Regions from separate parts of the Streptomyces sp. NPDC004629 genome, predicted to be linked through region 1. Evidence: riboswitches for the same ligand, from Rfam matches in the RefSeq annotation. Region 1 holds a riboswitch; each other region holds the start of a gene.
What was found. Region 1 has a riboswitch for S-adenosylmethionine ahead of ACFYTE_RS15500 (SDR family oxidoreductase). Riboswitches for the same ligand answer to the same signal wherever they lie in the genome.
Positions count from the first base shown of each region.

Region 2: it holds a riboswitch for S-adenosylmethionine, as region 1 does, so the genes downstream of both, ACFYTE_RS26655 (aminotransferase class V-fold PLP-dependent enzyme) here and ACFYTE_RS15500 (SDR family oxidoreductase) in region 1, are expected to answer to the same signal.
Region 3: it holds a riboswitch for S-adenosylmethionine, as region 1 does, so the genes downstream of both, thrC (threonine synthase) here and ACFYTE_RS15500 (SDR family oxidoreductase) in region 1, are expected to answer to the same signal.
Region 4: it holds a riboswitch for S-adenosylmethionine, as region 1 does, so the genes downstream of both, ACFYTE_RS03620 (amino acid ABC transporter permease) here and ACFYTE_RS15500 (SDR family oxidoreductase) in region 1, are expected to answer to the same signal.

Region 1 covers NZ_JBIALO010000009.1:62,939-70,749, reverse strand. The annotation lists gene ACFYTE_RS15510 (MFS transporter) at 58-1,443, shown strand; partial or broken gene ACFYTE_RS15505 (TIM-barrel domain-containing protein) at 1,685-3,430, shown strand; partial or broken gene ACFYTE_RS15500 (SDR family oxidoreductase) at 3,446-3,583, opposite strand; partial or broken gene ACFYTE_RS15495 (SDR family NAD(P)-dependent oxidoreductase) at 3,529-3,705, shown strand; SAM riboswitch class IV at 3,822-3,933, opposite strand; gene ACFYTE_RS15490 (DUF1684 domain-containing protein) at 4,012-4,836, opposite strand; gene ACFYTE_RS15485 (LLM class F420-dependent oxidoreductase) at 4,917-5,840, opposite strand; gene ACFYTE_RS15480 (SpoIIE family protein phosphatase) at 6,107-7,811, shown strand, end outside.
Region 2 covers NZ_JBIALO010000018.1:174,030-181,242, reverse strand. The annotation lists gene ACFYTE_RS26655 (aminotransferase class V-fold PLP-dependent enzyme) at 246-1,607, opposite strand; SAM riboswitch class IV at 1,800-1,916, opposite strand; gene trpD (anthranilate phosphoribosyltransferase) at 2,005-3,069, opposite strand; gene ACFYTE_RS26645 (cytochrome bc complex cytochrome b subunit) at 3,198-4,835, opposite strand; gene ACFYTE_RS26640 (Rieske 2Fe-2S domain-containing protein) at 4,832-5,881, opposite strand; gene ACFYTE_RS26635 (c-type cytochrome) at 5,878-6,690, opposite strand; gene ACFYTE_RS26630 (heme-copper oxidase subunit III) at 6,766-7,213, opposite strand, start outside.
Region 3 covers NZ_JBIALO010000014.1:143,380-151,190, reverse strand. The annotation lists gene murQ (N-acetylmuramic acid 6-phosphate etherase) at 1-794, shown strand, start outside; gene groL (chaperonin GroEL) at 1,499-3,121, opposite strand; gene ACFYTE_RS22750 (cold-shock protein) at 3,476-3,679, opposite strand; gene ACFYTE_RS22745 (MoaD/ThiS family protein) at 4,113-4,388, opposite strand; gene thrC (threonine synthase) at 4,385-5,668, opposite strand; SAM riboswitch class I at 5,687-5,851, opposite strand; gene ACFYTE_RS22735 (glucosyl-3-phosphoglycerate synthase) at 6,010-6,954, shown strand; gene ACFYTE_RS22730 (trehalose-6-phosphate synthase) at 7,327-7,811, shown strand, end outside.
Region 4 covers NZ_JBIALO010000002.1:145,892-153,702, forward strand. The annotation lists gene ACFYTE_RS03615 (glutathione S-transferase C-terminal domain-containing protein) at 1-428, shown strand, start outside; SAM riboswitch class IV at 506-615, shown strand; gene ACFYTE_RS03620 (amino acid ABC transporter permease) at 1,001-1,981, shown strand; gene ACFYTE_RS03625 (amino acid ABC transporter ATP-binding protein) at 1,978-2,766, shown strand; gene ACFYTE_RS03630 (ABC transporter substrate-binding protein) at 2,843-3,862, shown strand; gene ACFYTE_RS03635 (putative leader peptide) at 3,975-4,061, shown strand; gene ACFYTE_RS03640 (LLM class flavin-dependent oxidoreductase) at 4,142-5,344, shown strand; gene ACFYTE_RS03645 (NtaA/DmoA family FMN-dependent monooxygenase) at 5,365-6,744, shown strand; gene ACFYTE_RS03650 (LLM class flavin-dependent oxidoreductase) at 6,971-7,811, shown strand, end outside.

The DNA of each region.
Region 1 (7,811 bases):
GTGACGCGACGCGTCCGCCGGACGCAGCACCGTGGCCGACCCATCGGAAAGAGACGCATGGCCGTCACCGACACCGCCCCGGCAGGGGTGTTCGCCGCACTGCGCGTCCGTGACTACCGGATCTACTGGAGCACGGGTCTGGTGTCCAACATCGGCAGCGCCATGCAGGGCGTCGCGCTGGACTGGTTCGTCCTGACGCTCACCCACAGCGGGACCGCGCTCGGCTGGGTCGTGGGCCTTCAGTTCGCCCCGGTGCTGATGTTCGGCCTGTGGGGCGGGGTGATGGCCGACCGCTACGACCGGCGGACCCTGCTGCTGTGGACGCAAGGCCTGTACGCGGTGCAGGCGCTGCTGCTGACGGTGATCGTGCTCTCCGGGCATGCTCCGCTGTGGCTGCTGTACGTCCTGTCCTTCGCGCTGGGCTGCGTGTTCACGGTGGAGAACCCCGCACGCCTGTCCTTCGTCAGCGAACTGGTCGGCCGGGCGCTGATCCCGAAGGCGGCAGGCCTGAACATCCTGTCCCTGAACGCCGCGCGCCTGATCGGCCCGGCGATCGCCGGTGTGCTCATCGGGGCGATCGGCACGGGGTGGGTGTTCGCGCTCAACGCCGTGTCCTTCACCGTCGTCCTCGCGGGGCTGCTGGCGATCCGGCCACGTGCGCGGGAGACGCCGGGCCCGTCCCGGCCCCCGTGGACGGGGGCCGGGGCCGAGGGGCTGCGCTATGTGGCGGCCCGGCCCGAACTCGTCGGTGTGTTCACCGTCTTCGGCCTGGCCGCGACCTTCGCGGTGAACTTCCCGACCACACTGACCCTGTTCGCCGGGCGGGTCTTCGATGTCGGCTCCCTGGGGCTCGGCTTCATGAACACGGCGCTGGCCGTCGGCACGGTCGCCGGAACGGTGGTCGCGACGCGCGGGGTCACACCCCGGGTGCGGACCGTCGTCGTCGGCGCGCTGCTGTTCGGCGGGTTCGAGGCACTGGCGGCGCTCATGCCCACGTATCCCGCCTTCCTCGCCCTGCTGCTGCCCACCGGCTTCACGCTGATGACGCTCAACACGGCCGTCAGCGCCTTCGTCCAGTCGGAGGTCAGCGACGCCATGCGCGGCAGGGTGATGTCGGTCTACACGGTGATCTCCATGGGCGGCAGCCCGGTCGGCGGCCCCGTCATCGGCTGGATCTCCCAGCACGCCGGGGTGCGTTGGGGGCTGGCCGTCGGCGCCGTGACGGCCGTCGTGTCCGCCGTCGCCGTGGCGCTGTGGCTGACCCGCGGGTCGCCCTCGCGGCGACTCGCACGGGCCGCGCCGTCGCAGCGCCTGTCCACCGCGCCGTGCCGTGTGGGTGCGGCGTCGAGTGGGTTTCATGCCAGCGAGGGGTGTCCTTTTAAAGGGCGCGGCGAGGCGGCGTGCCCGGACCCGGGGCGTCGGCACACCGGTGAACGGCACTGAACCGTATGGGAGTTGAGGCCGAAGGGAGACAGGGCAGAGCCGGCGGACCGGCCATGGTGCAGGTGCTGCTCACCAGGGAGCGCTGCGTCGACCTCGTTCGCGTGTCCAGCGCACAGTGTTGACCCTGCCGCCCACTCTGCGCCACGCCGACGCTGTTCGTCCTTGTGCAGGGCCAGACCGCGCAGGTGCGGTCCGCCCGACTTGCCGCCGCCCTGCCCACCCCCTGACCCGCCCTGTTCCCCGGTGGTCCGGGTACCTGGCCACCCTGACCGGGCCGCCGCAACTGCTGCCGCAGTGGGCGTACGGCGTCTGGTACTCGGAGTACATCGACCGCACCGCCGCGGACTACAGGAACACGATTCTCCCGGCGTTCCGCTCCGAACACGTCCCGCTGGACGTGCTGGTGACCGACACGGACTACAAGGCCGTGAACGACTGGAGCGGCTGGGAGATGGACAAGGGCAGGTTCCCCGACCCGAAGGGGTTCTTCGACTGGTCGGCCGCGCAGGGGCTGCACAACACTCTCAACGTGCACCCGAGCATCGTCGCGTCCGACCCCCAGTTCGCCCAGGCGCAGGCCACGGCCAAGGGCAAGCTGAAGAAGGGCGGTTGCGGCGGGTCCGCCTCGGCCGGCAACAACTGCTACGTCTTCGACTTCGGCGACCCCGACCAGCTCAAGGCGTACCTGGATCTGCACCGGACCATGGATGAGCAGGGCAACGACTTCTGGTGGCTCGACTGGTGCTGCGACGCCTCGCAGTCGTCGCTGCCGGGCGTGACGCCGGACGCGTGGATCAACCAGCAGTACGCCGACCTCACCGGCGAAACCCTCGGCCGCGGCTTCGTCCTGTCACGCGCCTACGGCTCGCTCCAGGCCGGCGGGTACAGCGGCCAGCAGGCGGTGCCGACCGGACCGTGGGCGGACAAGCGCACCACCGTGCACTTCACCGGCGACACCTCCTCCACCTGGGGCACGCTGAAGCTGGAGGTCGGCTACACCCCGGGTGAGTCCGCGGCGACGGGAATGGCGGCCGTCACGCACGACATCGGCGGGCACAACGACACGACGGGGCTGACCGGTTCGGAGAAGTACACCGTCAATGGGCAGACCCGCACCACGCACAAGCTGCCCGACGACCTCTACGCGCGCTGGGTGCAGTTCGGCACCTTCCAGCCGATCGACCGGCTGCACAGCAACCACAGCGACCGGCTGCCCTGGCAGTACGGCACCGAGGCGCGGCAGTCGGCAAACACATTCCTCAACCTCCGCGAGAACCTGGTCCCGTACACGTACTCGCTGGCCGAGGAGGCGAACCGGACCGGTGTGCCGATCGTCCGTCCCGCCTACCTGGAGTACCCGGACGAGGCGCAGGCGTACGCGACCGCCGGCAGCGAGTACTTCTACGGCCCGGACGTCCTGGTCGCCCCGGTGACGACACCGGGGACGACGGCGACCACCAAGGTATGGTTCCCGCCCGGCCGGTGGACCGACTACTTCACCGGCAAGACCTACCAGGGCGGCACCACCCAGGACATCACCACCGGCCTGGACACCATGCCGGTGTTCGTCAAGGCCGGCGGCATCCTGCCGACCCGCACCCATGACGTCACCGACGACGACCGCAACCCGCTGACCGACGTCACCCTGACCGTCGCCACCGGCGCGCCGGGGACGTACCGCCTGTACGAGGACGACGGGAGCGCCGCGCGGCAGGGACACAGCGCCACGACGACCGTCCGGTACGAGCGCCACGGCTCGCGCCACACGGTGTCGATCGGCGCGGCGCGGGGCTCCTTCCACGGCCAGGTCAAGAACCGCACGTGGACACTGTCCCTGCTGGGGATGACCCACGCACCCACCGAGGTCACCGCCACCGGTGTCCGGCTGACCCCCCGTGACTACCGCTTGGACAGCTCCACCGGGACGTTCACGATCACCCTGCCCCGGCACACCGTGCACGGCCCGATCACCGTCACCTACCAGTAGCAGGACGCACAGGGTCTGACCGGTGATCCAGGCGCCGTCGTCCGACACGAGGAAGGAGACCGCCGCGGCGATGTCGCCCGGCTCGCCCAGCCGCCCGAGTGGCGTCTGGGCGCGGGTGGCCGCGAGCTGTTCCGCCGGGACGGTCGCCGTCAGCCCGCCCCGCCACCGGCCTGTATGCCGCGAGCAAGGCGGCGGGTGACCAGCTCGTACGCACGGCGGCGAAGGAACTCGGACCGCGCGGCATCACGGTCAACAGCATGCTGCCCGGCGCGACCCGCACCGATACGCCTCCGCCCGTACCGCCGTCGCCTACCCGCCCGAGGCGTGCACCGCGGCCACGACTTCGGCCGCGGCGGCCTCGCTCATGCGGTAGTTCACCACCGGTCCCGGGGCCACGCGCTTGCAGGACGGTGGGTGGTCCTGCGGGCTTTCACCTGGAGCACCCCACCGCGTGGGAGGGTTGCCGGTCAGCGAGCCAGGGCTTGACGCTGACACTCAATGCCGGACGTGATCGTACGGAGCGGTGTTGTCGTACGGCAATCCCGGATGACGGCCACAACCGGGTGCGGTGCGCATCGAAGTCAGGAGCCGCCGCGCTCGTGCGGGATCTTCTGGCCGGTCTCGATCGCCACCGGAAGCCGGTTCTCGGCCGGTGGCAGCGGGCAGGTGGCCAGGTCCGTGTAGGCGCACGGCAGGTTGGCGGCGCGGTTGAAGTCCAGTACGACCCTGCCGTCGGCGGCGGGCGGGTCCACGGCCAGGACCCGGTTGGCGGCATAGGTGGTGACCCCGGAGGTCGCGTCGGTGAACAGCACCATGAGCCGGCCCGCACCGCGACCGGGGAAGGCGGTCAGGGACAACCGGCGCCCGTCCAGCTCGAATTCGATCCTGCCCGGGGCGTCGTACACATGCTCAAGACCCTCCACAGCGGCGCCCACGGTGGTCGGCCGCGGCTTGTCGAAGGGGAGGTAACGGCCCGTCACGACCCAGCGCGGATGGGGCGCGTAGGCGGGTGTCCCGGTGAAGGCGGCCCGCAGCGGCGCGTCCGGGTGCCGGGGACGCACGATGTCGTGTCCGCCGCGCCTGGCGACCTCGATCACGGCGTCCTTCCAGACCGCGTCGACACCGCCGCGCTCGGGAAGCACGCCGAAGCGGTGCTCGCCCTGCACCGGTGTTCCCTGGACGAGCAGTTCCTCTCCGTCGTCCAAGGAGACGACGACCCCGTCGTGGCCGGTGCGCCAGACACCGGGGGCGTCGGGGAAGCGCTGCGGCCGGTCGTCGAGCCAGTGCAGGCCGGTGATCGCCAGAAAACCGTGCGGATCGGCGAGCCGGGCCTCCTGGGCGCGGTACCAGTCCAGCCATTCCTCGGTGAAGGCCTGGAGATCCGTCGGGGTGACGTCGGTGGTCATGGGTGCTCCTTCGTTCCGCGAGGCCCGGCCTCGCCATGATGTGCGGGCAGATGTCCGGCGGGCGGCCCGCCGTTGCGCACTCAGCCGGCCAGTTCGCCGAGGAGTGCCCAGGTGCGGTGCCGGTCTGCCTCTCCGGCGATCTCGGTGCCGGAGAAGACGACCTCGGTGGCCCCGGCGTCCCGGTACCGCCGTACCTCGGCGGCGACCGTCTTCTCGTCGCCGATCACGGCCACGTCGGCGGCTCGCCGGCCGCCGGAGAGTTCGATGACCCGTGCGTAGGACGGGAACTGTTCGTAGAACGCCATCTGCTCGGTGGCCTTCGTCCGTACCGCCTCCACGTCGTCCGTGACCACGCCGGGCACCAGGGCCACGATCCGGGGTGCGGGACGGCCGGCGGCCTCGGCCGCGGCGGTCAGGGCGGGCACGATGTGTTCGGCCAGGGCGCGCGGTCCGGCCAGAAAGGGGAGGATCCCGTCCGCCAGCTCACCGCTGACGCGCAGCGCCTGCGGGCCCATCGCGGCGACCAGCAGGGGAACGCCGTTCTCGGCGCCCGGTACACGCGCGGGGATCGGCGGGGCCGCGGTGAGCAGTTCACCGTGGAAGTCGGCCGTACCGGTGTCCGTCAACTGCCGCAGGGCGGTGAGGAATTCACGCAGGCGGGCGATGGGCCGGGTGAAGGGCAGTCCGAAGCCGGTCTCCGTCAGCAGCTTGGTGCCCAGGGCCAGCCCGAGGTGGTAGCGGCCGTGTGTCGCGGCCTGGGCGGTCTGGGCCTGGCTGGAGACGAGCAGCGGGTGCCGGCCGAAGACGGGGATCGCGGAGGTCCCCACGTGCAGTCCGGGCACCTCGCGCCCGGCGATCGCCGCGAGCTGGGGTGAATCCGCGCCGAAGGTCTGCCCGAACCAGGCCGACCGCAGACCGGCCGCCGCGGCCTCGCGCGCCAGCTCCACGGTGGTGTCGACCTGGTTGTCCGCATCGGACGCGTTGAGTGCTACTCCTACCGTCATGCCAGTCAGAACGGTCGGCGGCCGGACCCGCATTCCGGTCCATGTGTTTCAGGTTCTTGTCAATCATGTGTACGGGGCCGCTCACACCGGGCCGGCACCGGTGACCGCCATGCCGTCGATGGTCGTGGTCGTACGGCTGGAGTATTAGGTGATCGAAAAAAGTGAATGCGGACAGCCGCAATCCACGGCTGAAGAGCCGATTAGCTCCTAAACATTTATCATGTGCTCTATTGGAGGTGGTTCCACAGCGCCGGGAGCTGAACGGTATGAACGCTGACACCAGGAGCCGTGACGACGTGCTCGTGGACGCCGCGTGCCGTACGCTGCGCGATCTGCACGCTTCCTCGGTGGCCGTGTTCCTTCCCGTGCGGGGTGAGCCCGTCCTGGGCGCGGTGGTCGCCGCCGTTGAACCGCTTGGCGTCGGACTGATGGAGCGGCTGCCCATGGACGACGAGGTTTTCCCGTCCGTCGCCGCCTATAAAACCGGTAGGCCCAAGGTTGCGCACTCCATTGACACGCTCGGCAAGTATCCGGAATTCGCCGTCTTCGGTCCCTACCCTCTCACCATTGCATCGGCGCCATTGGAATCGGCGGGTAAGCGGTTCGGTGCCATCGCCGCCTTCTGGCCTGGAATTTTCCGTCATATCCGTTCGGATGAACTGGACCTTCTTACCGCTGTGGGCCGGGAGGTGGCCCGCGAGCTGATTCCGCTGGCGGCAGCGGGCGTCTCGATGCAAGCCGGTGAGATTCCGCTGGTGACTGCGATGTGTGCGGTGTCTGCGGCCGTCGGGGACGACACTGTCCGGGACGCGGAGATAGCTCCCTTCCTGTATCACATTCAGCAACTGGCCCGGAGGCTGCCCAGGGCGCGCAGCCTTGAGGATGTCGTCCACGAGGTCGACCAACGAGTCGTCGCCGGACTGAAGGCCCGGGCGACCGCCGTCACTTCGCTGGAGAACGGGCGGCTGCGGGTGGTCGGCGCCTCCGGTTGTTCCGAGGGGTTCCTGCGGCGGCTGGAAGCCTCCTCGTCCTGTAGCGGCATGCCCGAGGAACGCGCGATGACCGAGAAGAGACAGCTCTTCTTCGACACGGCGCATCCGGAGACGAGAGACCGAGTCGAATCGGCGGCGGCGGACGACGGCGCCGCGGAATACGTGTGGATAGTCAGTCCCCTCATGGCGGGTACGCGCGTGCTCGGTACGTGTTCCATCAGTTTCACGGCCGACGGCCGTCACTTTGCTGCCGAGCGGGCCGCTCTCCATGCCCTGGTACCTCTTCTCGGCCAGGCGTTTGAGCGGATCCGCGCCGAGGAAGCCTCGCACGCGCTGGCACGGCAGTTGCAGCAGGCACTCCTGCCGAGAATGCTGCCGAGTATCCCCGGACTCGTCTCCACCAGCCGTTATGTGCCCGCCAGTGGTGGCCTTGAGCTGGGCGGCGACTGGTATGACCTGATCCCTGTCCCGGCCGGCGGTGTCACGGCTGTCATCGGAGACGTACAAGGTCACAGCACGGCCGCGACGGTGGTGATGGGACAGCTCCGTAGCGCCGTCCGGGCCTATGCCACCGACGGGGTCGGCCCCGGGCCACTGCTGCGGCGTACCAATCGTCTGCTGGGGGAACTGAAGACGGACCTCTTCGCCACCTGCTGCTGTGCCTTGCTGGACCCGGAAACGGGATGCATGCGCGTGGCGACGGCGGGTCACCCGTTCCCCTTGATCAGACAGGCGTCCGGTGACTATCTCGATCCCCAACCGGATGTGGGCCCGCCGCTCGGAGTCGACGCCGAATACGAGTACACCGATGTCGGCGTTCATCTGGAGCCGGGAGCACTTGTCGCCTTCTACACCGACGGCTTCCTTCGCGCCGGCCCCGGGCATGAGATGGGCCGTGCGGTCATCGACAGCGCCTACGCCGTCTCCCACGGCCAGTTGGAGGCCATCGGCGACGAGGTGGTGAAACGCACGACCGTCT
Region 2 (7,213 bases), on a different contig from region 1:
GTTGATCGCGCCGTTCCCCGCGCCCCTCCGGGGGCAACCGCCAGCCGTCGGCCGCCGCGCCGTCGTGGCTGATCGCGCCGTTCCCCGCGCCCCTCCGGGGGCAACCGCCAGCCGTCGGCCGCCGCGCCATCGTGGCTGATCGCGCCGTTCCCCGCGCCCCTTCAGGGGCGGCTGCCGGTCGTCGGCCGCGGCGCCGTCGTGGTTGGTCGCGCTGCCCTTTGGGGTGCCCTCTGTGGCGGTTTGGGTCAGGTGGTGGGGACGCAGCGGCCGTTTTCTGTGTGGTAGTGCCACTTTGCGCCGTCGCGGACGAGTTGCCGTACGGCGGTCACGAAGCGCTCGACGTGTTCGTCGGGCGTACCCGCGCCGAAGCTGACGCGGATCGCGTTGAGGGACTTCTCGCCGGGCGCGGCCTCCGGGGCGCCGCACTCGCCCTGGGACTGCGGGTCGCTGCCCAGGAGGGTGCGGACGAGGGGGTGGGCACAGAAGAGCCCGTCGCGGACGCCGATGCCGTACTCGGCGGAGAGCGCGGCCGCGAAGTGGGAGCTGTTCCAGCCCTCGACCACGAAGGAGAGCACGCCCACCCGGGGCGCGTCGTCGCCGAAGAGGGAGAGGACCCGGACCTCGGGGACCTCGGCCAGGCCCGCACGGACCTTCTCGATCAGGTGCCGCTCGCGGGCGACCAGGGTGTCGAAGCCGGCCTCCGTGAGGGCCTTGCAGGCGGAGGCGACGGCGTAGGCGCCGATCACGTTCGGCGAGCCGGCCTCATGGCGGGCAGCCGTCTCGTGCCACTCCACGGCCACGCTCCCGTCCGCCCGCCGGGTGACCGTACGGCTCGCCCCACCGCCCGCGAGGTACGGCTCGGCGGCGCGCAGCCAGTCGGCGCGTCCGGCGAGCACGCCGGTCCCGAACGGCGCGTACAGCTTGTGTCCGGAGAAGGCGACCCAGTCGACGTCGAGATCCCGTACCGACACCGGGTGGTGCGGGGCGAGCTGGGCGGCGTCGAGGACGATCCGGGCGCCGTGCGCATGCGCGGCGGCGGCCAGCTCGCGCACCGGCCACAGCTCACCGGTGACGTTGGAGGCGCCGGTGACGCAGACCAGGGCCGGGCCGTGCCCGTCGCGGCCGGCCAGCGCCGCGTCGAGGGTCGCGACCGCCTGCGCCGGGGTGCGCGGTGCGTCGAGGTAGCTGACCTGGGCGTCCTTCCAGGGCAGCAGTGAGGCGTGGTGCTCGGTCTCGAAGACGAAGACCTGACAGTCGGCCGGGAGCACGGCCGCCAGCAGGTTGAGCGAGTCGGTGGTGGAGCGGGTGAAGATCAGCTGGTCGTCGGGGCGGCAGTCCAGGAACTCGGCGATGGTCGCGCGGGCGTTCTCGAACAGGTCGGTGGACAGCTGCGAGAGGTAGCCGGCGCCGCGGTGCACGCTGCCGTAGTAGGGGGCGTAGGCGGCCACGTCGTCCCAGACACGCTGGAGGGCGGGGGCGCTGGCCGCGTAGTCGAGGGCGGCGTAGGTGACCTCGCCGCCGGTGACGAGCGGCACGGTGACATCACGGCCGAGGACGGGCAGCGGGGCGCGGACGGACTGGGCGGAGGCAGCGGTGGAGACGGACATGGCACAACTCCCGTGAAAGCAGGCGGAATTCACCACGCGAGGAGACACCTGCGGCATCGGGCAGGGCTCGACGTGGGGAGGAAAAAGGGGTATGCGGAGGCGGGGCTCTGCGGCCCTATCGCATTCGCTTGCTCACGAGAGGCTCCCTCGACGACCAGGACCCCTGGGCTTGTCACTCAGCAGAGTGCGAGGGGTCCGCGCTTGCCGCAGACCTCGCTGCCTACGGCCTGGTCTTCACCCGGGGCACCCCGCCACGGACGGAGGGTTGCCGGACAGTCGGCCGGGGCCGAATGACTGTCGCTCATGACCTGATGGACATCCTGCCACACGATCATCGATGCGCAAGGCGCGGTCCGGATCCTGGACCACGCCCTGCGTCACATCGCCGTACGGGGCTTCACGCGTGGCTGGCGGCGGCCCAGCGTGCGAGCGTCCGGCGGGCCGCGCCGGAGTCGATCGCCTCGGCGGCCTTCGCCATGCTGGCCCGGATCTGCTCGGCCAGCGGCCCGCTCCCCGGTTCCAGGGCGACCAGGGCCGCCGCCGAGTTCAGCAGCACGGCGTCCCGCACCGGGCCCGTCTCGCCGTCCAGCAGCCGCCGGGCCACCCCGGCGTTGTAGGCGGGGTCGGCGCCGCGCAGCGCCGCCACGGGGACCAGGTCGAGGCCGACCTCGCGCGGGTCGAAGACATCCTCGGTGACCTTGCCGTCGCGCACCACCCAGACCCGGGAGGTGGCGGTGGTCGTCAGCTCGTCCAGGCCGTCGTCCCCGCGGAAGACCAGCGCGGACGAGCCGCGTTCGGCCAGCACCCCGGCGATGAGCCCCGCCATCCGGGTGTCGAAGCAGCCGATCGCGGAGGCGGTGACCCGGGCCGGATTGGTCAGCGGGCCGAGGAGGTTGAACGAGGTCGGAATCCCGAGGTCCCGCCGGACGGCGCCGACGAACCGCATCGAGGGGTGGAAGGTGGCCGCGAAACAGAAGGTGATCCCGGCCTCCTCGACCACCCGCGCCACCCGTTCCGGCGTCAGATCCAGGTTGATGCCGAGCTGTTCGAGCACGTCGGAGGATCCGCTCGCCGAGGAGGAGGCCCGGTTGCCGTGCTTGACGACCTTCGCGCCGGTCCCCGCGAGCACGATGGCGGACATCGTGGAGATGTTGACCGTCTTGGCCCGGTCGCCGCCCGTGCCGACGATGTCGACGGCCGGACCGGGGATGTGCAGCGGCTTGGCGTGCTGGTACATCGCCTCGACCAGGCCGGTGATCTCCTCGACCGTCTCCCCCTTGGCCCGCAGCGCCACCAGAAAGCCGGCGACCTGGGCGTCCGCGGCCTCGCCGGACATGATGCGGTCCATGGCCCAGGCCGTGTCACCGGCGCTCAGGTCCTGGCCGCCGAGCAGCGTGCTCAGCAGGTCGGGCCAGGAACGGCCCGCCGCGGTGTCGCCTCCAGCGGGGGTCACAGCGCTCATCAGCCGCTCCGGTCGTCGGTCGTCGTCAGGTACGGATCGGCTCCACCCTATCCATCCGGCGGATACCCGAGGGGCCCCGTCCGAACACCGGACGGGGCCCCTCGCGCGTGGCGTGGCGTGCGCAGCGATCAGTGGTGGCCGTGGCCGCTCGTGATCTCCTTGTACTCCTCGACGGTGGGCTTCGGGATCTGGGCGTCCTCGCCGTAGTAGGCGTCGCTGAGCTTGGCGCGCAGCTTCTCGGCCCCCTTCACCTTCCGCTCGACACCGTTCTCGTCGACCGTCGGACCGACCTCGGCCGGCTCGTACTGGTGGTGGGCCGTGAGGGTGTGCAGCTGCTCCTGGGTGAGCGGCTCGTGGACCTCGATGAACTCACCGTGCGGCAGGCGCTTGATGATGCCGGTCTCGCGGCCGTGCAGCACCTTGTCGCGGTCGCGGCGCTGCAGGCCGAGGCAGATCCGCTTGGTGGCGATGAACGCGATGACCGGTCCGACGAAGAAGAAGATCCGGACGAACCAGGTGACGGCGTTGATCGACAGGTGCAGATGCGTGGCCCACAGGTCGTTGCCACCGCCGACCAGCGTGATCATGTAGACGGTGATCCAGGCGACACCGAACGCGGTCCGGGTCGGGGCGTTGCGCGGGCGGTCCAGGATGTGGTGCTCGCGCTTGTCGCCGGTGATCCAGGACTCGATGAACGGGTAGACCGCGATCGCCGCCAGGACCAGCGGGAAGACGACCAGCGGGATGAAGACGCCCAGGACGAGCGTGTGACCCCAGAGGTTGATCTCCCAGCCCGGCATGAAGCGGATCAGACCCTCGGCGAAGCCCATGTACCAGTCGGGCTGGGCGCCGGTGGACACCTGGTCCGCACGGTAGGGGCCGATGGCCCAGATCGGGTTGATCTGCGCGACGGCCGCGATGGCCGCGATGACACCGAAGACCAGGAAGAAGAAGCCTCCGGCCTTGGCCATGTAGACCGGCAGCAGCGGCATGCCGACGACGTTCTTCTCGGTCTTCCCGGGGCCCGCGAACTGCGTGTGCTTGTGGTAGAAGACCAGGATCAGGTGGCCCACCACCAGGCCGAGCATGATGCCCGGCAGCAGCAGGATGTGGACCGAGTAGAACCGGGCCACGAAGTCGTGGCCGGGGAACTCGCCGCCGAAGAGGAAGAACGACAGGTACGTGCCGACGATCGGCACGGACAGGATCGCGCCCTCCATGAAGCGGACACCGGTGCCGGAGAGCAGGTCGTCCGGGAGCGAGTAACCGGTGAAACCGGTGAACATGCCGAGGACGAACAGCAGGAAGCCGAACAGCCAGTTGATCTCACGCGGCTTGCGGAACGCACCGGTGAAGAACACGCGCATCATGTGCACGAACATGCCGGCGAGGAAGATCAGCGCCGCCCAGTGGTGGATCTGCCGGACCAGCAGACCACCGCGCACGTCGAAGGAGATGTGCAGGGTCGAGCTGAACGCCTCGGACATCAGCTGGCCCTGCAGCGGGACGTACGAGCCGTGGTACTCCACCTCGTTCATCGACGGGTGGAAGAACAGCGTCAGATACACACCCGTGAGGATGATGATGATGAAGCTGTACAGGCAGACCTCGCCCAACATGAACGACCAGTGGTCGGGGAAGATCTTGCGCATGTTGGCCTTGGCCAGGGAGTAGATCCCGAGCCGGCCGTCGGCCCAGTCGGCGACGCGCTCGCCGGCCGGTGCCTTCCCGCGAGAGCGGGACTCTTGGTTCGATGCAGTGCTCATCCGCGCTCCCAGAAAGCAGGACCGACGGGCTCCGCGAAGTCGCCGAGCGCCTGGAGGTAGCCCTCGTCGCTCACGCCGATGCGCAGCTGCGGCAGGGCGTGACCGGCGGGGCCGAAGATCACTCGGGCACCGTCGGAGAGGTCGAAGGTGGACTGGTGGCACGGGCAGAGCACGTGGTGCGTCTGCTGCTCGTACAGCGAGATCGGGCAGCCGACGTGGGTGCAGATCTTCGAGTAGGCCACGATGCCCTCGTGCGACCACTCAAGCTCGCGCTTGTCCTTGATGTTGTCCGGCTGGATCCGGACGATCATCAGGGCCGCCTTGGCGATCTCGTTCTGGAAGTTCTCGTCGTGCTCCTCCAGGCCCTCGGGCTTGGCGAAGGTCAGCGAGCCGACGGCGACGTCCGAGGGACGCAGCGGCTCGTTGGTGTTCATGTTGACGAGCAGCGTGCCGTTCTTCCACATCGTGTGGCGCAGCTTGCTCTCGGGCAGCGGGCCGAGGTCGCGCAGCAGCACGACGCCGGAGAGCGGCACCAGGGTGAGCGCGCCGAACATCGTGTTGCGGATCAGCTTGCGGCGGCCGAGCGCGGACTCCTTGGCGCCCTGCTTGAAGTCCTCGTGCACCTTGGCACGGACCTCGGGGGACGCCTCGATCGCGTGCCGCTCGTCGGCGATCTCCGCGTCGGACATCAGGGTGCGGGCCCAGTGGACCGCGCCCGCGCCGATGCAGAACAGCGCCGCGCCGAGCGTCATGCCGAGCGCGAAGTTGAGCGCGCTGATGTGACCGATCGGGAAGACGAAGATCGACTTGTCGTGCGGGATCGCCACGTACGCGGCGATGAAGCCGACGGTGGCCAGCATCGACACCGTGAACAGCAGGGCGACGACCCGCTCGGACCGCTTGGCGGCCCGCTCGTCGATGTCCTGGATACGGTGCTCGTGCGGCGGCAGCCCCGGGTCGGCGAACGGATCCTTCTCGTCCGCGACGCTCAGCGCGCCGGCCTGCTCGGCGGGCAGGTTCTCTTCTGGAATGTCTTGGCTACTCATGACCTCTTGGCCTTTGCGGTCCGAGCGGCGACCCAGACGGCGACCGCGACCAGTGCGCCCAGTCCGAAGATCCACGCGAACAGACCCTCGCTGACCGGTCCGAGACCGCCCAGAGACAGGCCACCGGGGTTCTCGGTGTCACTGCTGTTGACCGCGTCCAGGTACGCGATGATGTCCTTCTTGTTCTTCTCCGACAGCGTGGTGTCGGGGAAGGAGGGCATGTTCTGCGGGCCGGTCTGCATGGCCTCGTAGATGTGCTTCGGGTCGACGCCTTCGAGGTTCGGCGCGAACTTGCCCTTGGTCAGCGCACCGCCCTTGCCGGTGAAGTTGTGGCACTGCGCGCAGTTGGTGCGGAACAGATCACCGCCCTTGGCGATGTCCGCGCCCTCCGGGCCGTACTGCGCCTTCGTCGGCACCTCAGGACCGGCGCCCAGCGAGGCGATGTAGGCCGCGAGCTGGTCGATCTGGGCCTGCGTGTAGATGTTCTTCTTGCTCGGGACCTGGGCGCCCTGGGAGGTCGCGGCCGGCATCCGGCCGGTGCCCACCTGGAAGTCCACGGCCGCGGCGCCCACACCCACGAGGCTCGGCCCGTCGGAGGAGCCCTGGCCACCGGTGCCGTGGCAGCTGGCGCAGCCGACCGAGTAGAGCTTCTTGCCCTCCTCGATGGTCAGGGACTGGGCGGTCGTGTCGGCCTGCGCCTTGCTCGCGGGCGCGAACGCGGCGTACAGCCCCCCGGTGGCCGCCAGCGCGAAGAGTAGGACGACGACCGCCGCCAGCGGATGGCGTCGTCGTGCGGAGAGCTTTTTCACGGATTACCCCGGTGTCAGGATCTTCTGCGTCGATGCTTCTGTGGTGGATCGGTGGCCGTCGTCCGGCGCGCCGATTTACTTGATCAAGTAGATCGTGGCGAAGAGGCCGATCCAGACGACATCGACGAAGTGCCAGTAGTAGGACACGACGATGGCGGCGGTCGCCTGCTCGTGCGTGAACCTCTTCGCCGCATAGGTGCGGCCGAGGACCAGCAGGAAGGCGATGAGCCCGCCCGTCACGTGCAGGCCGTGGAAGCCGGTGGTCAGGTAGAACACGGAACCGTACGGGTCGGAGGACAGCGAGATGCCGTCCTTCTTCACCAGCTCCGTGTACTCGTAGATCTGACCGCCGATGAAGATCGCGCCCATGATGAAGGTGACGATGAACCAGCCGCGGAGCTTCTTCACGTCACCGCGCTCGGCGGCGAACACGCCGAGCTGGCAGGTGAGCGAGGAAAGCACCAGGATCGTGGTGTTCGTCGCCGAGAAGGGCACGTTGAGCGCGTGCGCCATCGACTTCCAG
Region 3 (7,811 bases), on a different contig from region 1:
TGCCGTCCGCCGTCGCCGCACGCCTCCCGCAGATCGCCGCCGCCGTCGACGCGATCGCCGCGCGCATGGCCCGCGGCGGCCGGCTGGTCTACGCCGGCGCGGGCACCGCGGGCCGCCTCGGCGTCCTGGACGCCTCCGAGTGCCCGCCCACCTTCAACACCGACCCCGCCAGGGTCGTCGGCCTGATCGCGGGCGGCGCCGAGGCGATGGTGACCTCCGTCGAGGGCGCGGAGGACTCGAAGGAACTGGCCCGCAAGGACCTCGACTCGCTCGCGCTCGGCTCGGACGACACGGTGGTCGGCGTCTCCGCCTCCGGCCGCACCCCGTACGCGATCGGCGCGGTCGAACACGCCCGCGCCCTGGGCGCCCTGACCGTCGGCCTGGCCTGCAACGCGGACAGCGCGCTCGCGGCGGCGGCCGAGCACGGCATCGAGGTCGTCGTCGGCCCCGAGCTGATCACCGGCTCGACCCGGCTGAAGGCCGGCACGGCGCAGAAGCTGGTCCTCAACATGCTGTCGACGATCACGATGATCCGGCTGGGCAAGACGTACGGGAACCTGATGGTCGACGTGCGCGCCTCCAACGACAAGCTGCGCGCTCGCTCCCGCCGTATCGTGGCCCTCGCCACCGGCGCGGCCGACGAGGAGATCGTGCGGGCCCTGACCGAGACCGGCGGCGAGGTGAAGAACGCGATCCTGGCCATCCTGGCCGGTGTCGACGGCCCGACGGCCGCCCGCCTTCTGAAACAGTCCGACGGCCATCTGCGCGCCGCGCTGCCAGACACGACCGACTGACCCGCGTACGCGGACCGGCCCCCCGCGAGCATCCGGTCCGTCGCCCGTCCGGGTTCAGCCGCGGCGCGATAACGGCCGGACTCCTCCGGTACACCGACCGTCCCACCGCCGGGTCGCTGTGCCCGCGAGCGGCGCCTCCGAGAGCGCCTGCCGACGGAGTTCCGGGACGGCCGACGGCGGAGTTCTGGGAAGGCCGACGGCCCAGTCCGAGAACGGCTGACGGCCGAGGCCGGGAGCGGCTGCACCGCTTGCGTTGTCGCGGCCGGGGCGGCGATCGGCCGCTGTGCCGCATCCGGTATGCCCTTGGCCGTGCGGAGTTCGGCGGCGCCCTTGTCGTTCGGGGAGCCGGTGCTCGCCGGCGTGCTGAGGCCTTCGGGGTCGGGATGCGTGCGGGAGCGGCAGTCGGGCGTGATCTCCCCTCGTGCGTCCGGTGGTTCGGGCACAGCCGAGTCCGGAGGCAGCCGACGGCCCAGTCCGGGAACGGCCGACGGCCCAGTCCGGAGACGGGTGACCGTGGGGTCCGGAGACGGGTGACCGTGGGGCGGGCCGGGTGTGGGGGGAGGTCCTGGGGTGCGGCTTCTGGCGCTCGTTGCCGCCCACCAAGCCGCGGCGACGGGGTGTGACATGCCCGAGGGCGGCACTCCCTGGGGTTCAGGGAGTGCCGCCCTCGGTGTGTGGCGGACGGGTCCGATCCTCGGGAAGGATCAGAAGTCCATGTCACCGCCCGGCATGCCGCCCGGGGCGGCCGGAGCGGCCTTCTCCGGCTTGTCGGCGATGACGGCCTCGGTGGTGAGGAACAGCGCAGCGATGGACGCGGCGTTCTGCAGGGCGGAACGCGTCACCTTCGCCGGGTCGATGATGCCCTCGGCGACCAGGTCGACGTACTCGCCGGTCGCGGCGTTCAGGCCGTGACCCGGGGTGAGGTTGCGGACCTTCTCGACCACGACGCCGCCCTCAAGGCCGGCGTTGACCGCGATCTGCTTGAGCGGGGCCTCCAGGGCGAGCTTCACGGCCTGCGCGCCGGTCGCCTCGTCACCGTCCAGCTCCAGCTTCTCGAAGACGTTGGTGGTCTGCAGCAGGGCCACGCCACCACCGGCGACGATGCCCTCCTCGACGGCCGCCTTGGCGTTGCGCACGGCGTCCTCGATGCGGTGCTTGCGCTCCTTGAGCTCCACCTCGGTGGCGGCACCGGCCTTGATGACGGCCACGCCGCCGGCCAGCTTGGCCAGGCGCTCCTGGAGCTTCTCGCGGTCGTAGTCCGAGTCGCTGTTCTCGATCTCGGCACGGATCTGGTTGACCCGGCCGTTGACCTGCTCGGAGGAGCCGGCACCGTCGACGATGGTGGTCTCGTCCTTGGTGATGACGACCTTGCGGGCGCGGCCCAGGAGGTCCAGGGTCGCGTTCTCCAGCTTGAGGCCGACCTCCTCGGAGATGACCTCGCCGCCCGTGAGGATGGCGATGTCGCCGAGCATGGCCTTGCGGCGGTCGCCGAAGCCCGGGGCCTTGACGGCGACGGACTTGAAGGTGCCGCGGATCTTGTTGACGACCAGGGTCGACAGGGCCTCGCCCTCGACGTCCTCGGCGATGATCAGCAGCGGCTTGCCCGACTGCATGACCTTCTCCAGGAGCGGGAGCAGGTCCTTGACGGAGCTGATCTTGGAGTTGGCGATCAGGATGTACGGGTCGTCGAGCGACGCCTCCATACGCTCCATGTCGGTGGCGAAGTACGCCGAGATGTAGCCCTTGTCGAAGCGCATGCCCTCGGTGAGCTCAAGCTCAAGGCCGAAGGTCTGCGACTCCTCGACGGTGATGACGCCTTCCTTGCCGACCTTGTCCATGGCCTCGGCGATCAGCTCGCCGATCTGGGTGTCGGCGGCGGAGATGGAGGCCGTGGAGGCGATCTGCTCCTTGGTCTCGACGTCCTTCGCCTGCTCCAGCAGGGCGGCGGAGACGGCCTCGACGGCCTTCTCGATACCGCGCTTCAGGGCCATCGGGTTGGCGCCGGCGGCGACGTTGCGCAGGCCCTCCTTGACCAGGGCCTGGGCGAGGACGGTCGCGGTGGTCGTACCGTCACCGGCGACGTCGTCGGTCTTCTTGGCGACTTCCTTGACCAGCTCGGCGCCGATCTTCTCGTACGGGTCCTCCAGCTCGATCTCCTTGGCGATGGACACACCATCGTTGGTGATCGTGGGGGCGCCCCACTTCTTCTCAAGGACGACGTTGCGGCCCTTGGGGCCGAGGGTGACCTTGACGGCGTCGGCGAGCTGGTTCATACCGCGCTCAAGGCCGCGCCGCGCCTCCTCGTCGAACGCGATGATCTTGGCCATGTGAAGTGGTCCCTCCAGGACTGGGGGTGATTCCTTCGGACCGCGCCCGCGCCCGCGACGGACGGCTCACCGGCCTTGTGGTTCCTTGCCCCACCCGGCCTGCGGGCCTCACCGACCCGGTCCTTCATTGTCACTCTCACCTTCAGAGTGCTAACGCCAATGATTAGCACTCGACCCACCCGAGTGCAAGATGCGGCCGTGCCGCGGGTCCGTCGCGGGGGGTGCGGCCGGGTGGTGACGACGGGGCGCGCGCCCCCGGCACGACGGCCCGGACACCGCGGTACGGGCCCTGCGGCATGGGCACGGCGAAGGGCCCGCACCCCGGGGGGTGCGGGCCCTTCGCGTTGAGAATGTTCAGGCGGTGAGGCGAACCATGTCGGCCTGCGGGCCCTTCTGACCCTGCGAGATCTCGAACTCGACCCGCTGGCCCTCTTCCAGGGTGCGGTAGCCGTCCATCTGAATCGCGCTGTAGTGGACGAAGACGTCCGCACCACCGTCGACCGCGATGAAGCCGTACCCCTTCTCCGCGTTGAACCACTTGACGGTGCCCTGAGCCATGCCTAACTCCCCTATTACTGGCCCTTGCACAGATCCACACTTCGCGGACCCGGGTCAGACCTCACCCCCCAAGGTTGGGGGCGTGCGCCGGAACGCGTCGACCGCGGCTGAATGTATCTGTCCAACTGCCGTCTGCAACAGGTCAGTCGGACGAGAAATCTGGACGTACTCGGTCGGGAATCTGCCGAGAATTCGGCAGAATTCAGGGCAAGTCGGGCCCTATAAAAGGAATAAAAGCCGCGAAGAACGCATGGACTTTGGCGACTTCTTGGCGGCTGCGCGGATTGAATCCGGGGCTTCCGACCCGGGGGCCGGGAACGCGTTCCCCAACTCTACCGCGCTCAACCCCACTGAATGGCCCCCTCCGCTTCTCTCACGGAGGGGGCCATCTGATGAACAGCCGGTAACCGAAGTTACCGAGGGTAAGGGACCGTCAGCCGCCGGCCACCGCCGGGATGATGGACACGCCCGCACCGTCCGGCGTCGCCGTCTGCAGGCCCTGCTCGAAGCGGACGTCGTCGTCGTTGACGTACACGTTCACGAAGCGGCGCAGCTTGCCCTGGTCGTCCAGGACGCGTGCGGAGATGCCGGTGTGGTTCTTCTCCAGGTCGGCGATCACCTCTGCGAGGTTCGCGCCCTCGGCGCTCACCTCCGACAGGCCACCCGTGTAGGTACGCAGGATGGTGGGGATGCGAACGGTCACGCTCATGCGAGGCCAGCCTCTCGGAAGGAGTCCAGGTTCGGGCGGATGGTGGCGGTCAGGCCGGTGCCGGCCACCGCGTCGAGGGTCTTGAGGCCGTCGCCGGTGTTGAGGACGACCGTGGTGAGCGCCGGGTCGAGGACACCCTGCTCGATGAGCTTCTTCGTCACACCCACGGTGACACCGCCGGCCGTCTCCGCGAAGATGCCCTCGGTGCGCGCCAGCAGCTTGATCGCGTCGACGACCTGCTCGTCCGTCACGTCCTCCACCGCACCGCCCGTACGGCGCGCGATGTCCAGTACGTACGGCCCGTCGGCCGGGTTGCCGATCGCCAGGGACTTGGCGATCGTGTTCGGCTTCTGCGGGCGGACCACGTCGTGACCGGCCTTGAACGCGGTGGACACCGGCGAGCAGCCCTCGGCCTGCGCGCCGAAGATCTTGTACGGCCGGTCCTCGACCAGACCCAGCGCGATCAGCTCCCGCAGCCCCTTGTCGATCTTGGTGAGCTGGGAGCCGGAGGCGATCGGCACGACGAGCTGGTCGGGCAGCCGCCAGCCGAGCTGCTCGCAGATCTCGTACGCCAGGGTCTTGGAGCCCTCCGCGTAGTACGGGCGCAGGTTGACGTTGACGAAGCCCCAGCCCTCGCCCGCCGGGTCGCCGATCAGCTCGGAGCAGAAGCGGTTCACGTCGTCGTAGTTGCCCTCGATGCCGACGAGGTCACCGCCGTAGATCGCGGCCATGACGATCTTGCCCTGCTCCAGGTCGTACGGGATGAACACACAGGAGCGCAGGCCGGCCCGGGCCGCCGCGGCGCCGACGGCCCCGGCGAGGTTGCCGGTCGAGGAGCAGGACAGGGTCGTGAAGCCGAAGGCGCGCGCCGCCTCCAGCGCCTGGGCGACCACCCGGTCCTTGAAGGAGTGCGTCGGGTTGCCGGAGTCGTCCTTCACATACAGGCCGCCGGTGACGCCGAGTTCGCGGGCCAGGTTGTCGGCCTGGACCAGCTTGGTCCAGCCCGGGTTCAGGTTGGGCTTTTCGGCCACGTCCGCGGGGACGGGCAGCAGCGGCGCATAGCGCCAGATGTTCGCGGGACCCGCCTCGATCGTCCGGCGCAGCTCCTCGGTGTCGTACACCGAGAAGTCGTACGCGATCTCCAGCGGGCCGAAACACTCCTCGCAGGCGAACACCGGGCCGAGCGGCACCCGGTGACCGCACTCGCGGCAGCTGAGGGCCGCGGCGGTACCGAGGTCCACCGACTGGTTCGTGGTGCTTGCAACGGTCTGCACAGCCATGTGAGGCGAGGCCCTTTCTCCTCATCTTCCTCACGACGCATCTCGCCGTGAGACGGATTTGGCACCTTCCCTAGCCGGGAGCCTCGCGGAAACGATCGGCTTGCGCAGCGATCAGTACGAGTACCGGCTGGAGGGTTGCCGGGGCTTCATCGGGCCGTATCCCTCTGCCCCTCTGGATGAGCTGTATGCGGTTGTGAACGCCGAAGACCCCCGACATGCGATGGTCATCCGCGTTGTTCAAGACTGTAACCGACGGCCTGGACAGTTGAGATAGTCGTCCGAACCGCGAGATGGATCACACAGGCACCAGGTGTGATCACGACAGTGAGGAGCAGCTGACTGTGCTGGAAGAAGTCGAGCGCTGGCTGGCCACCCGCTCCTGGTCCGTGACCGACCGGCCGCTGCACAAGATCCTCGCCGCGAAGCAGCGTACGGGCCAGTCGGTCTCCGTCGTGCTGCCCGCGCTCAACGAGGAGGAGACGGTCGGCGACATCGTCGCCGTCATCCGGCACGACCTCATGCGGCAGGCGCCGCTGGTCGACGAGATCGTCGTCGTCGACTCGGGGTCCACCGACCGCACCTCCGAGGTGGCCGCCGCGGCGGGCGCCCGGGTGGTGCACCGCGACGCCATCCTGCCGCGGCTGCCCACCGCGCCCGGCAAGGGCGAGGTCCTGTGGCGCTCGCTGCTCGTCACCGGCGGGGACATCGTCTGCTTCGTCGACGCGGACCTGCGGGAGTTCTCCTCCGACTTCGTCACCGGGATCGTCGGGCCGCTGCTCACCGAACCGGACGTCGACCTGGTCAAGGCCATGTACGACCGCCCGCTGGCCGGCGCGGCCGGCCAGGGCGGCCGGGTCACCGAGCTGATGGCCCGACCGCTGCTCAACCTGCACTGGCCGCAGCTGGCCGGTTTCGTGCAGCCGCTCGGCGGCGAGTACGCGGCCCGCCGTTCACTGCTGGAGCGGCTGCCGTTCCCCGTCGGATACGGCGTCGAACTGGGCATGCTGGTCGACGCCCTGCACCTGGTGGGCCTTGACGCCCTCGCCCAGGTCGACGTCGGTGTGCGCAAGCACCGGCACCAGGACGGGCAGGCGCTGGGCCGGATGGCCGCCGCGATCTACCGCACCGCGCAGCTGCGGCTGGCCCGCGGGCACCTCGTGCGGCCCTCCCTCACCCAGTTCGAGCGGGGCACGGACGGCTTCGAGCCGCGCACCTACCCGGTGGACACGGAGGAACGGCCGCCCATGCTGCAGATCACGGAATACGCCACCCGCCAAGTGGCCTGACCCCACAACACACAGCCCCCAAAAACAGGACACGGCCCGAAATACGGCGCGGGCCGGCGCAAGGCACGCGGGCCGAACCGGGGCGCAAGTCGGGACAGGGCGCGGGCTGAAACACAACGCGAGCCGGGACAGGCGTGAGCCGAGGCAAGGCACGGCCTGAAACCGGACACAGGCCGGGGCAAGCGTGGGCCGAGGCAAGGCACGAGCCGAAACGCGGCGCGAGCCGAAGCACGGCACGGTCCGAGGCAAGGCACGAGCCAAAACGCGGCGCGAACCGAAACGCGGTGGGAGGTGGGCGTGGGTTGTGGGGGGCGGGGTGTGGGGAGTGGGTCGTACGTTTGAGGGTTTGTGGGTCGGGCTAGGTTGAGGCGTATGGCTTCCACGCACGGTGCTGCCCAGGTACTGGTCGCGTCCAACCGCGGCCCGGTCTCCTACTCCGTCCAGGAGGACGGCTCGCTGGTCGCCCGGCGGGGCGGCGGCGGGCTGGTCTCCGGGCTCTCGGCGATCGGCCCCGACGCGGACGCGCTGTGGGTGTGCTCGGCGCTGTCCGACAGCGACCGCCAGGCGGTGCGCCGCGGGGTCGGCGAGCCCGGCGTACGGATGCTGGACATCCCGGCCGACGTGTACGCCGACGCCTACAACGGCATCGCCAACTCGGTGCTGTGGTTCGTGCACCACATGCTCTACCAGACCCCGCTGGAGCCGGTCTTCGACGCGGAGTTCCGCCGCCAGTGGGCGTCGTACCGGACCTACAACCGGGCGTTCGCCGAGGCGCTGGCCGAGGAGGCGGCCGAGGGCGCGGCGGTCGTCGTACAGGACTACCACCTGGCGCTGGCCCCCCGGATGCTCCGGCAGCT
Region 4 (7,811 bases), on a different contig from region 1:
GCATCGAGGAGGCCGCGCAGCGGGCGGGCCGGGCCGGCGCGGACGCGGCCGAGCGGGCCGCGGCGCTCGACGTCCTGCTCGGCACCCTGGCCGGACTGGAACGGCGGCTCGCCGGGCGGGAGTTCCTCGTGGGCGACGAACTCACCGCCGCCGACGTCGAGTTGTGGGTCGCCCTGGTGCAACTCGACACCGTGCACCGCCACCACCTCGACGCCGCCGCAGTGCACCGCGTGGCCGGTCATCCGGCGCTGTGGGAGCACGCCCGGCGCCTGGCTGCCCGGCCCGCCTTCGGTGCGCACCTCGACCTGGACGGCATCGCCCACCGTCATCACGCCCGCTGCGCGGGCCTGGAGGCGGCCGGCTCGGCCGTGCAGATCCTGGACTGGGCGCGGCACGCGGCCGGCGCCCCCGGTTCCCGGCGCGGTTGAGCGGCACAGGGGCCGGTCCATTCAGCGGACGGGCGTTGACATACGTCCGCCCAACTGCCTTACTTACCGCTCTGAACGGTCATGAGTGTCAGCGACAAGCCCTGGCTCGCTGGCCGGCAACCCTCGCGCCGCGGTGGGGTGCCCCAGGTGACGACCGGACCGGATGACGCTTCGGTAAGCGCGAGGGCCCCGCAGGGGCCGGAAATGCGAGTGACGCGAGTGACGGACATGTACGCAGCCGACGGGACGGCCGCCGGCCGCACCCGAAGCTGCGTACATCCGTACGCGGGTCTGCTCGTCGCCGACCGGGCGGTCGACCTGCTCCGCGTGAACAGCGCACTGTGTACCGCTTCGGGCTCTGCCCGTCGCCGGGGCTGACGCCACTTCCGGCCCCCGCGTTCCCGACGCACACCGACCGAGCGGTGTGCCGCTGCCCGCCCCTCCCCGGTCCCCGTGCCCCTCCCGTGCGCCGCGCCATGGCGCCGCCGGCTCAACGCCGTCGGCGTAGCGCCGTCGCAGCCACACGGGTCGCGCCGCGGCCCCGGGGTGCCCCGACCCCGCCGGAGCCCGCCATGACCGAACCCCCGGGCGGCGCCGTGTCCCTCACCGCGCCGCCGCCAGCAGACACACCGTCAAAATCCCTGACTGCCCAGCGAGTTGTGCCGCTGCGCCGTCCTGGCCGATGGATCGTCACGGCCGTCGTGCTGGTGGTCGTGGCACAGATCGCGCACGGACTGGCCACGAATCCCTTCTACCAGTGGGACCGTTTCCGCTACTGGTTCCTGCGCCCCACCATCCTCGACGGCCTGCTCATCACCCTCGAAGTGACCGCGCTCAGCGCCGTGCTGGGCCTGCTCGGCGGCATCCTGCTGGCCCTCGGCCGGCTCTCCGGAAGCCCCGTACTGCGCGCCGTCAGCTGGACGTACACCTGGCTGTTCCGGTCCGTGCCGCTCATCGTCGTACTGATCTTCCTCTACAACTTCTCGGCCCTGTACCGGACGGTGAGCCTCGGCGTCCCCTTCGGTCCCGCCTTCGTCACCTTCGACGAGTCGAGAGTGGCCACCGACATGGTGGTCGCCGTGGTCGGGCTCGGCCTCAACGAGGCGGCGTACGCCTCGGAGGTGGTCCGCGGCGGCATCCTCTCCGTAGACCAGGGTCAGCACGAGGCCGCCGCCGCGCTCGGCCTGCCGAAGCGCTACCAGTTCATCCGGATCGTGTTCCCGCAGGCCCTCAGGTCCATCACCCCGAACTACGTCAACCAGCTCATCGGCCTGATCAAGAGCACGTCCCTGGTGTTCTACGTGTCGCTGCTCGACCTGTTCGGCTCGGTGCAGACCATGGGCAGCACCTACCCCGGTGACATCGTGCCGCTGCTGCTGGTCGCGACCGTCTGGTACCTGATTCTCACCAGCGTCGTGTCCGTCGCCCAGTTCTACGTCGAGCGGTACTTCGCCCGGGGCGCCACCCGCACCCTGCCGCCGACGCCCTGGCAGCGCGCCCGCTCCGGCCTCGCCGCGCTGCGCACCCGACTGCGCCGGGAGGCCGCCGTATGACCGCCGTCACGCCCGCCGAACAGGCCCCCGTCGCCCTGGAGGTGCACAACGTGCACAAGTGGTACGGCGCCCACCGCGTCCTCGACGGCATCGACCTGACCGTGCGCCCCGGCGAGGTCACCGTCGTCATCGGCCCGTCCGGGTCCGGCAAGTCCACGCTGCTGCGGGTGATCAACCACCTGGAGCGGCCCGAGATCGGACACGTCAGCGTCGGCGGTGAACCGATCGGGGTCAGACGCAGCGGCAAACGGCTGAAGGAACTGAGCGAGCGGGCCATCCTCGCCCAGCGCAGCCGGATCGGCTTCGTCTTCCAGAACTTCAATCTGTTCCCGCACCTGACGGCGCTCGACAACGTCGCCGCCGCCCCGGTGGCCACCGGGCGGCTCACCCGGCCCGCGGCCCAGGAACTCGCCCGCGACCTGCTCGCCCGGGTCGGACTCGGCGACCGGACGGGCGCCTATCCGCGGCAGCTGTCCGGCGGCCAGCAGCAGCGCGTCGCGATCGCCCGCGCCCTCGCGCTGCGCCCCGGCATCATCCTGTTCGACGAACCGACCTCGGCGCTCGACCCGGAACTCGTCGGCGAGGTGCTCTCCGTCATCAAGGACCTCGCGACCAGCGGCACCACGCTCGTCATCGTCACCCACGAGATCGGATTCGCCCGCGAGGTCGCCGACCGGATCGTCTTCATCGACGGCGGACGGATCGTCGAACAGGGCCCGCCCGCCGATGTGCTCGACCATCCCCGGCACGAGCGGACCAGGGACTTCCTCAGCAAGGTCCTGTGACCACCGGCCCGTTCGCACCCTCCCGCTCCCTCGCAGCCACTCACACCCAGCTCACCCCCAGCGACGAAGGACAACCATGCCCAGCCAGCTCTCCAGACGCCGTCTGATCCGCGGCATCACCGCGGTCGCCGCCGCAGCCACCCTCGCCACCGGCCTCACCGCCTGCGGGGGCGACAGCGATGCCGCCACCACCACCGACACCGCGGGCACGGTCACGGTGGGCCGGGTGTCCAACGGCGCCGCCACACAGACCGAACTCAAGGTCGCGGAGGTGAAGTCGATCAGCGCCGAACTGCCCGCATCCGTCCGCGACAGCGGCACCCTGAAGATCGTCATCGGCGCCCTGCCCGACGGCTTCCCGCCGCTCGCGTACGTCGGCTCGGACCAGAAGACCCTCACCGGCGCCGAACCCGACCTCGCCCGCCTGGTCGCCGCCGTGCTCGGTCTGAAACCGGAGGTCTCCAACGCCACCTGGGAGAACATGTTCGTCGGCATCGACAGCGGCCGGGCCGACATCGGCTTCTCCAACATCACCGACACCGAGGAACGCAAGAAGAAGTACGACTTCGCCTCCTACCGCAAGGACAACCTCGGCTTCGAGGTGCTGAAGAAGAGCACCTGGAACTTCGACGGCGACTACCGGAACCTGGCCGGCCGGACCGTCGCCGTCGACAACGGAACCAACCAGGAGAAGATCCTCCTGGAGTGGCAGGCGAAGCTGAAGCAGGAGGGCAAGCAGCTCACCGTCAAGCACTACGCGAGCAAGAACGCCACCTCCCTCGCACTGACCGGCGGCAAGATCGACGCCTACTTCTCCGCCAATCCCGGGATCGCCTACCACATCAGGCAGACGGCCACGTCGCCGAACCCGACCCGCAGCGGCGGCACCTCCTCCGGCGCGGGCGCCACGCTCCAGGGCCTGATCGCGGCGACCACGAAGAAGGGCAGCGGCCTAGCCCGGCCGGTCGCCGACGCGATCAACCACCTGATCGAGAACGGGCAGTACGCCAAGTGGCTCGCCGCCTACAACCTGTCCGACGAGTCCGTCACCAAGGCCGAGGTCAACCCGCCCGGACTGCCCCTCGACAACTCCTGACCGCCGCGGAAGCGGCTTGGAACACACCGGACGGGCGGCGTGTTGTGACTGAAGTCGAGATGTGCACGGCGCGGCCGCACGGCCGCCGAGACGACGGGCGGAGGTGACGGACATGATCCGGGTCCGTCGCGCCGTCCGGCTCCACTCCCGGCCGCACATCGATCTGCTGCGCGTCGCCGGCGCGCTCTGTTGTTCCTGACCCGTTGCCCCATCCGCCACCGCCCCGACGGCCGGGGCGGGCCGGCGATCCCGTACGGACCTCCAGGAAGGCGCCCAATCGTGTCCTCATCCTCCCCTGCCCCCCTGCATCTCGCCGTGGCGCTCGACGGCACCGGCTGGCACCCCGCCTCCTGGCGCGAGCCGGCCGCCCGCCCCCGCGACCTGTTCACCGCCGGCTACTGGGCCGACCTGGTCGCCGAGGCGGAACGCGGCCTGATCGACTTCGTCACCGTCGAGGACGGCTTGGGCCCGCAGTCCTCGCGCTTCCTCGACCCGGACGAGCGCACCGACCAGGTGCGCGGCCGGCTCGACGCGGTCCTCGTCGCCTCCCGTGTCGCACCGCTCACCCGCCACATAGGTCTGGTGCCGACGGTGGTGGCCACGCACACGGAGCCGTTCCATATCTCCAAGGCGATCGCCACCCTCGACTACGTCAGCGCCGGCCGCGCCGGCCTGCGTGTCCAGATCACCGCACGCCCCAACGAGGCCGCCCACTTCGGCCGCCGCACCCTCCCGAGGATCGACGCCTACGACAGCCCGGCCGCCCAGGACCTGGTCACCGACCTGTTCGACGAGGCCGCCGACCACGTCGAGGTCGTCCGCCGGCTCTGGGACAGCTGGGAGGACGACGCCGAGGTCCGGGACGCGGCCACCGGCCGCTTCATCGACCGGGACAAGCTGCACTACATCGACTTCGAGGGCCGGCACTTCAGCGTCAAGGGCCCGAGCATCACGCCCCGCCCGCCGCAGGGGCAGCCGCTCGTCACCGCGCTGGCCCACCAGACCGTCCCCTACCGGCTCGTGGCCCGCCAGGCCGACGTCGGATACGTCACCCCGCACGACCCGGATGAGGCCCGCGCGATCGTCGCCGAGATCCGGGCCGAACAGGCGGCGGCCGGCCGCGCCGAAGAGCCCCTGCACATCTTCGGCGACCTGCTGGTCTTCCTCGACGACGACCCCGCCGAGGCGTCGGCGTGCCGCGCCCGCCTGGACGAGTCGGCCGGCGAGCCCCACCCCTCGGACGCCCGGATCTTCACCGGCACACCCACCCAACTCGCAGACCTCCTGGTCGAGTTGAGGCAGGGCGGACTCACCGGCTTCCGGCTGCGGCCCGCCGTACTCGGCCACGACCTGCCGCGGATCACCCGGGGCCTGGTGCCCGAACTCCAGCGCCGGGGCCTGTTCCGACGCGCCTACGAAGCCGACACCCTGCGCGGGCTGCTCGGGCTCGCCCGCCCCGCCAACCGCTACACAGCTGCCTGAGCCGGAGGGACCGCACCGACATGAGCAAGCCGCTGAAGCAGATCCACCTCGCCGCCCACTTCCCCGGCGTCAACAACACCACCGTGTGGAGCGATCCGGCCGCCGGCAGCCACATCGAGTTCGCCTCCTTCGCGCACTTCGCACGCACCGCCGAACGCGCCAAGTTCGACTTCCTGTTCCTCGCCGAGGGCCTCAGGCTGCGCGAACAGGGCGGACAGATCTACGACTTGGACGTCGTCGGCCGGCCCGACACCTTCACCGTCCTCGCCGCGCTGGCCGCGGTCACCGACCGGCTCGGCCTGACCGGCACCATCAACTCCACCTTCAACGAGCCCTACGAGGTGGCCCGCCAGTTCGCCAGCCTCGACCACCTCTCCGGCGGCCGGTCCGCGTGGAACGTGGTCACCTCATGGGACGCCTTCACCGGCGAGAACTTCCGCCGCGGCGGCTTCCTGCCCCAGCAGGAGCGGTACTCCCGGGCCAAGGAGTTCCTGGCCACCGCGAACGAGCTGTTCGACTCCTGGCACGGCGACGAGATCCTCGCCGACCGGGCCACCGGCACCTTCCTGCGCGGCGCTCGGGCCGGCGCCTTCGTCCACCGGGGCCGGCACTTCGACATCCACGGCCGGTTCAACGTGCCGCGCTCGCCGCAGGGCCGACCGGTGATCTTCCAGGCCGGCGACTCCGAGGAGGGCCGCGAGTTCGCCGCGGCGAGCGCCGACGCGATCTTCAGCCGGCACTCCACCCTCAAGGAGGGCCAGGCGTTCTACGCCGACGTCAAGCGGCGCCTTGCCGCCCACGGCCGGCGCCGCGACCAGCTGCTCATCCTGCCCGCGGCGACCTTCGTGCTCGGCGACACCGACGCCGAGGCCGAGGAAGCGGCCCGCGAGGTGCGCCGGCAGCAGGTCAGCGGCGCCACCGCGATCAAGCACCTGGAGTTCGTGTGGAACCGGGACCTGTCCGGGTACGACCCGGAGGGCCCGCTGCCCGAGATCGACCCGAACGTGGACGAGGAGCACATCGCGCGGGGCCGCGCCCAGGTGCGCATGTACCGGGATCCGCTGGCCACCGCCCGCGAGTGGCGGGAACTGGCCGCCGCGCACCGGTGGTCCATCCGCGACCTGGTCATCAACACCGGCAACCGGCAGACCTTCGTCGGCTCCCCGGCCACCGTCGCCCGCACCATCGACGAGTTCGTCCAGGCGGACGCCGGCGACGGTTTCATCCTCGTCCCGCACATCACACCGGGCGGCCTCGACGCGTTCGCCGACACCGTCGTCCCGCTGCTCCAGGAACGCGGCGTCTTCCGCGCCGACTACGCGGGCACCACCCTGCGCGACCACCTCGGCCTCGCCCACCCCGACGACGCGCGGGGCGAGCGGGAACGGGCGGCCTCGTGAAGTTCCTCGCCACACAGGATGCGCTCGCCGCCCGCCGGCCGGTCTTCGAGGGCAACCTCGCCTTCCAGCGGGCGACGGGCCTGCCCGTGGTCTTCGAGCCCCTGGAGGACTTCGTCGAACGCAGCTCGGCGCCGATCGGCAGCCCCCAGCAGGTCATCGAGAAGGCCCGGTGCTCGCGCCACCGGACCCCGCACCCGTGCCCGACGCGCACTGAGGGAGAGCCCGCATGTCCTCCAGCACACCCCTCGGCGTCCTCGACCTGGTGCCCGTCTCCTCGGGGGCCACGGCAGGCGAGGCGCTGCGCAACTCCATCGACCTGGCCCAGCGTGCCGAACGCCTCGGCTACCACCGGTACTGGTTCGCCGAGCACCACCTCAACCCCGGGGTGGCGGGCACGTCACCGGCGGTCGTCCTCGCCCTGACGGCCGCCGCCACCTCCACCATCCGGCTCGGCTCGGGTGCCGTGCAGCTCGGCCACCGCACGGCGCTGAGCACGGTGGAGGAGTTCGGCCTGATCGACGCGTTGCACCCGGGCCGCGTCGATCTGGGCCTCGGCCGCTCGGGCGGCCGGCCACCGGGCGAGCGGGCGGCCCTGCCCCCGACGGCGACCCCGGTCGTCGACGGCCGCGCCCCGGGCGGACTGCTCATCCCGCCCCGGTTCTCCTTCGAGCGGCTGCTCGGCTCGCCCAGGATCGCCCTCCAGCGGCGGCTCCTGCAGTTGCCGGGCGCCGAGTCCCAGGACTACGCCGAGCAGGTCGACGACATCCTCGCCCTGCTCGCCGGCACCTACCGTTCCGCGGAGGGCACAGAGGCGCACCCGGTGCCCGGCGAGGGCGCGGACGTCGAGGTGTGGATCCTGGGCAGCAGCGGCGGCACGAGCGCCGAGGTCGCGGGCCGGCGCGGGCTGCGGTTCACCGCGAACTACCACGTCAGCCCGGCCACCGTCCTGGAGGCCGTGGACGGCTACCGCGCGTACTTCGAGCCCTCGGACGACCTCGCCGAACCGTACGTGAGCGTCTCCGCGGACGTCGTGGTCGCCGAGGACGAGGCCACCGCGCACGACATCG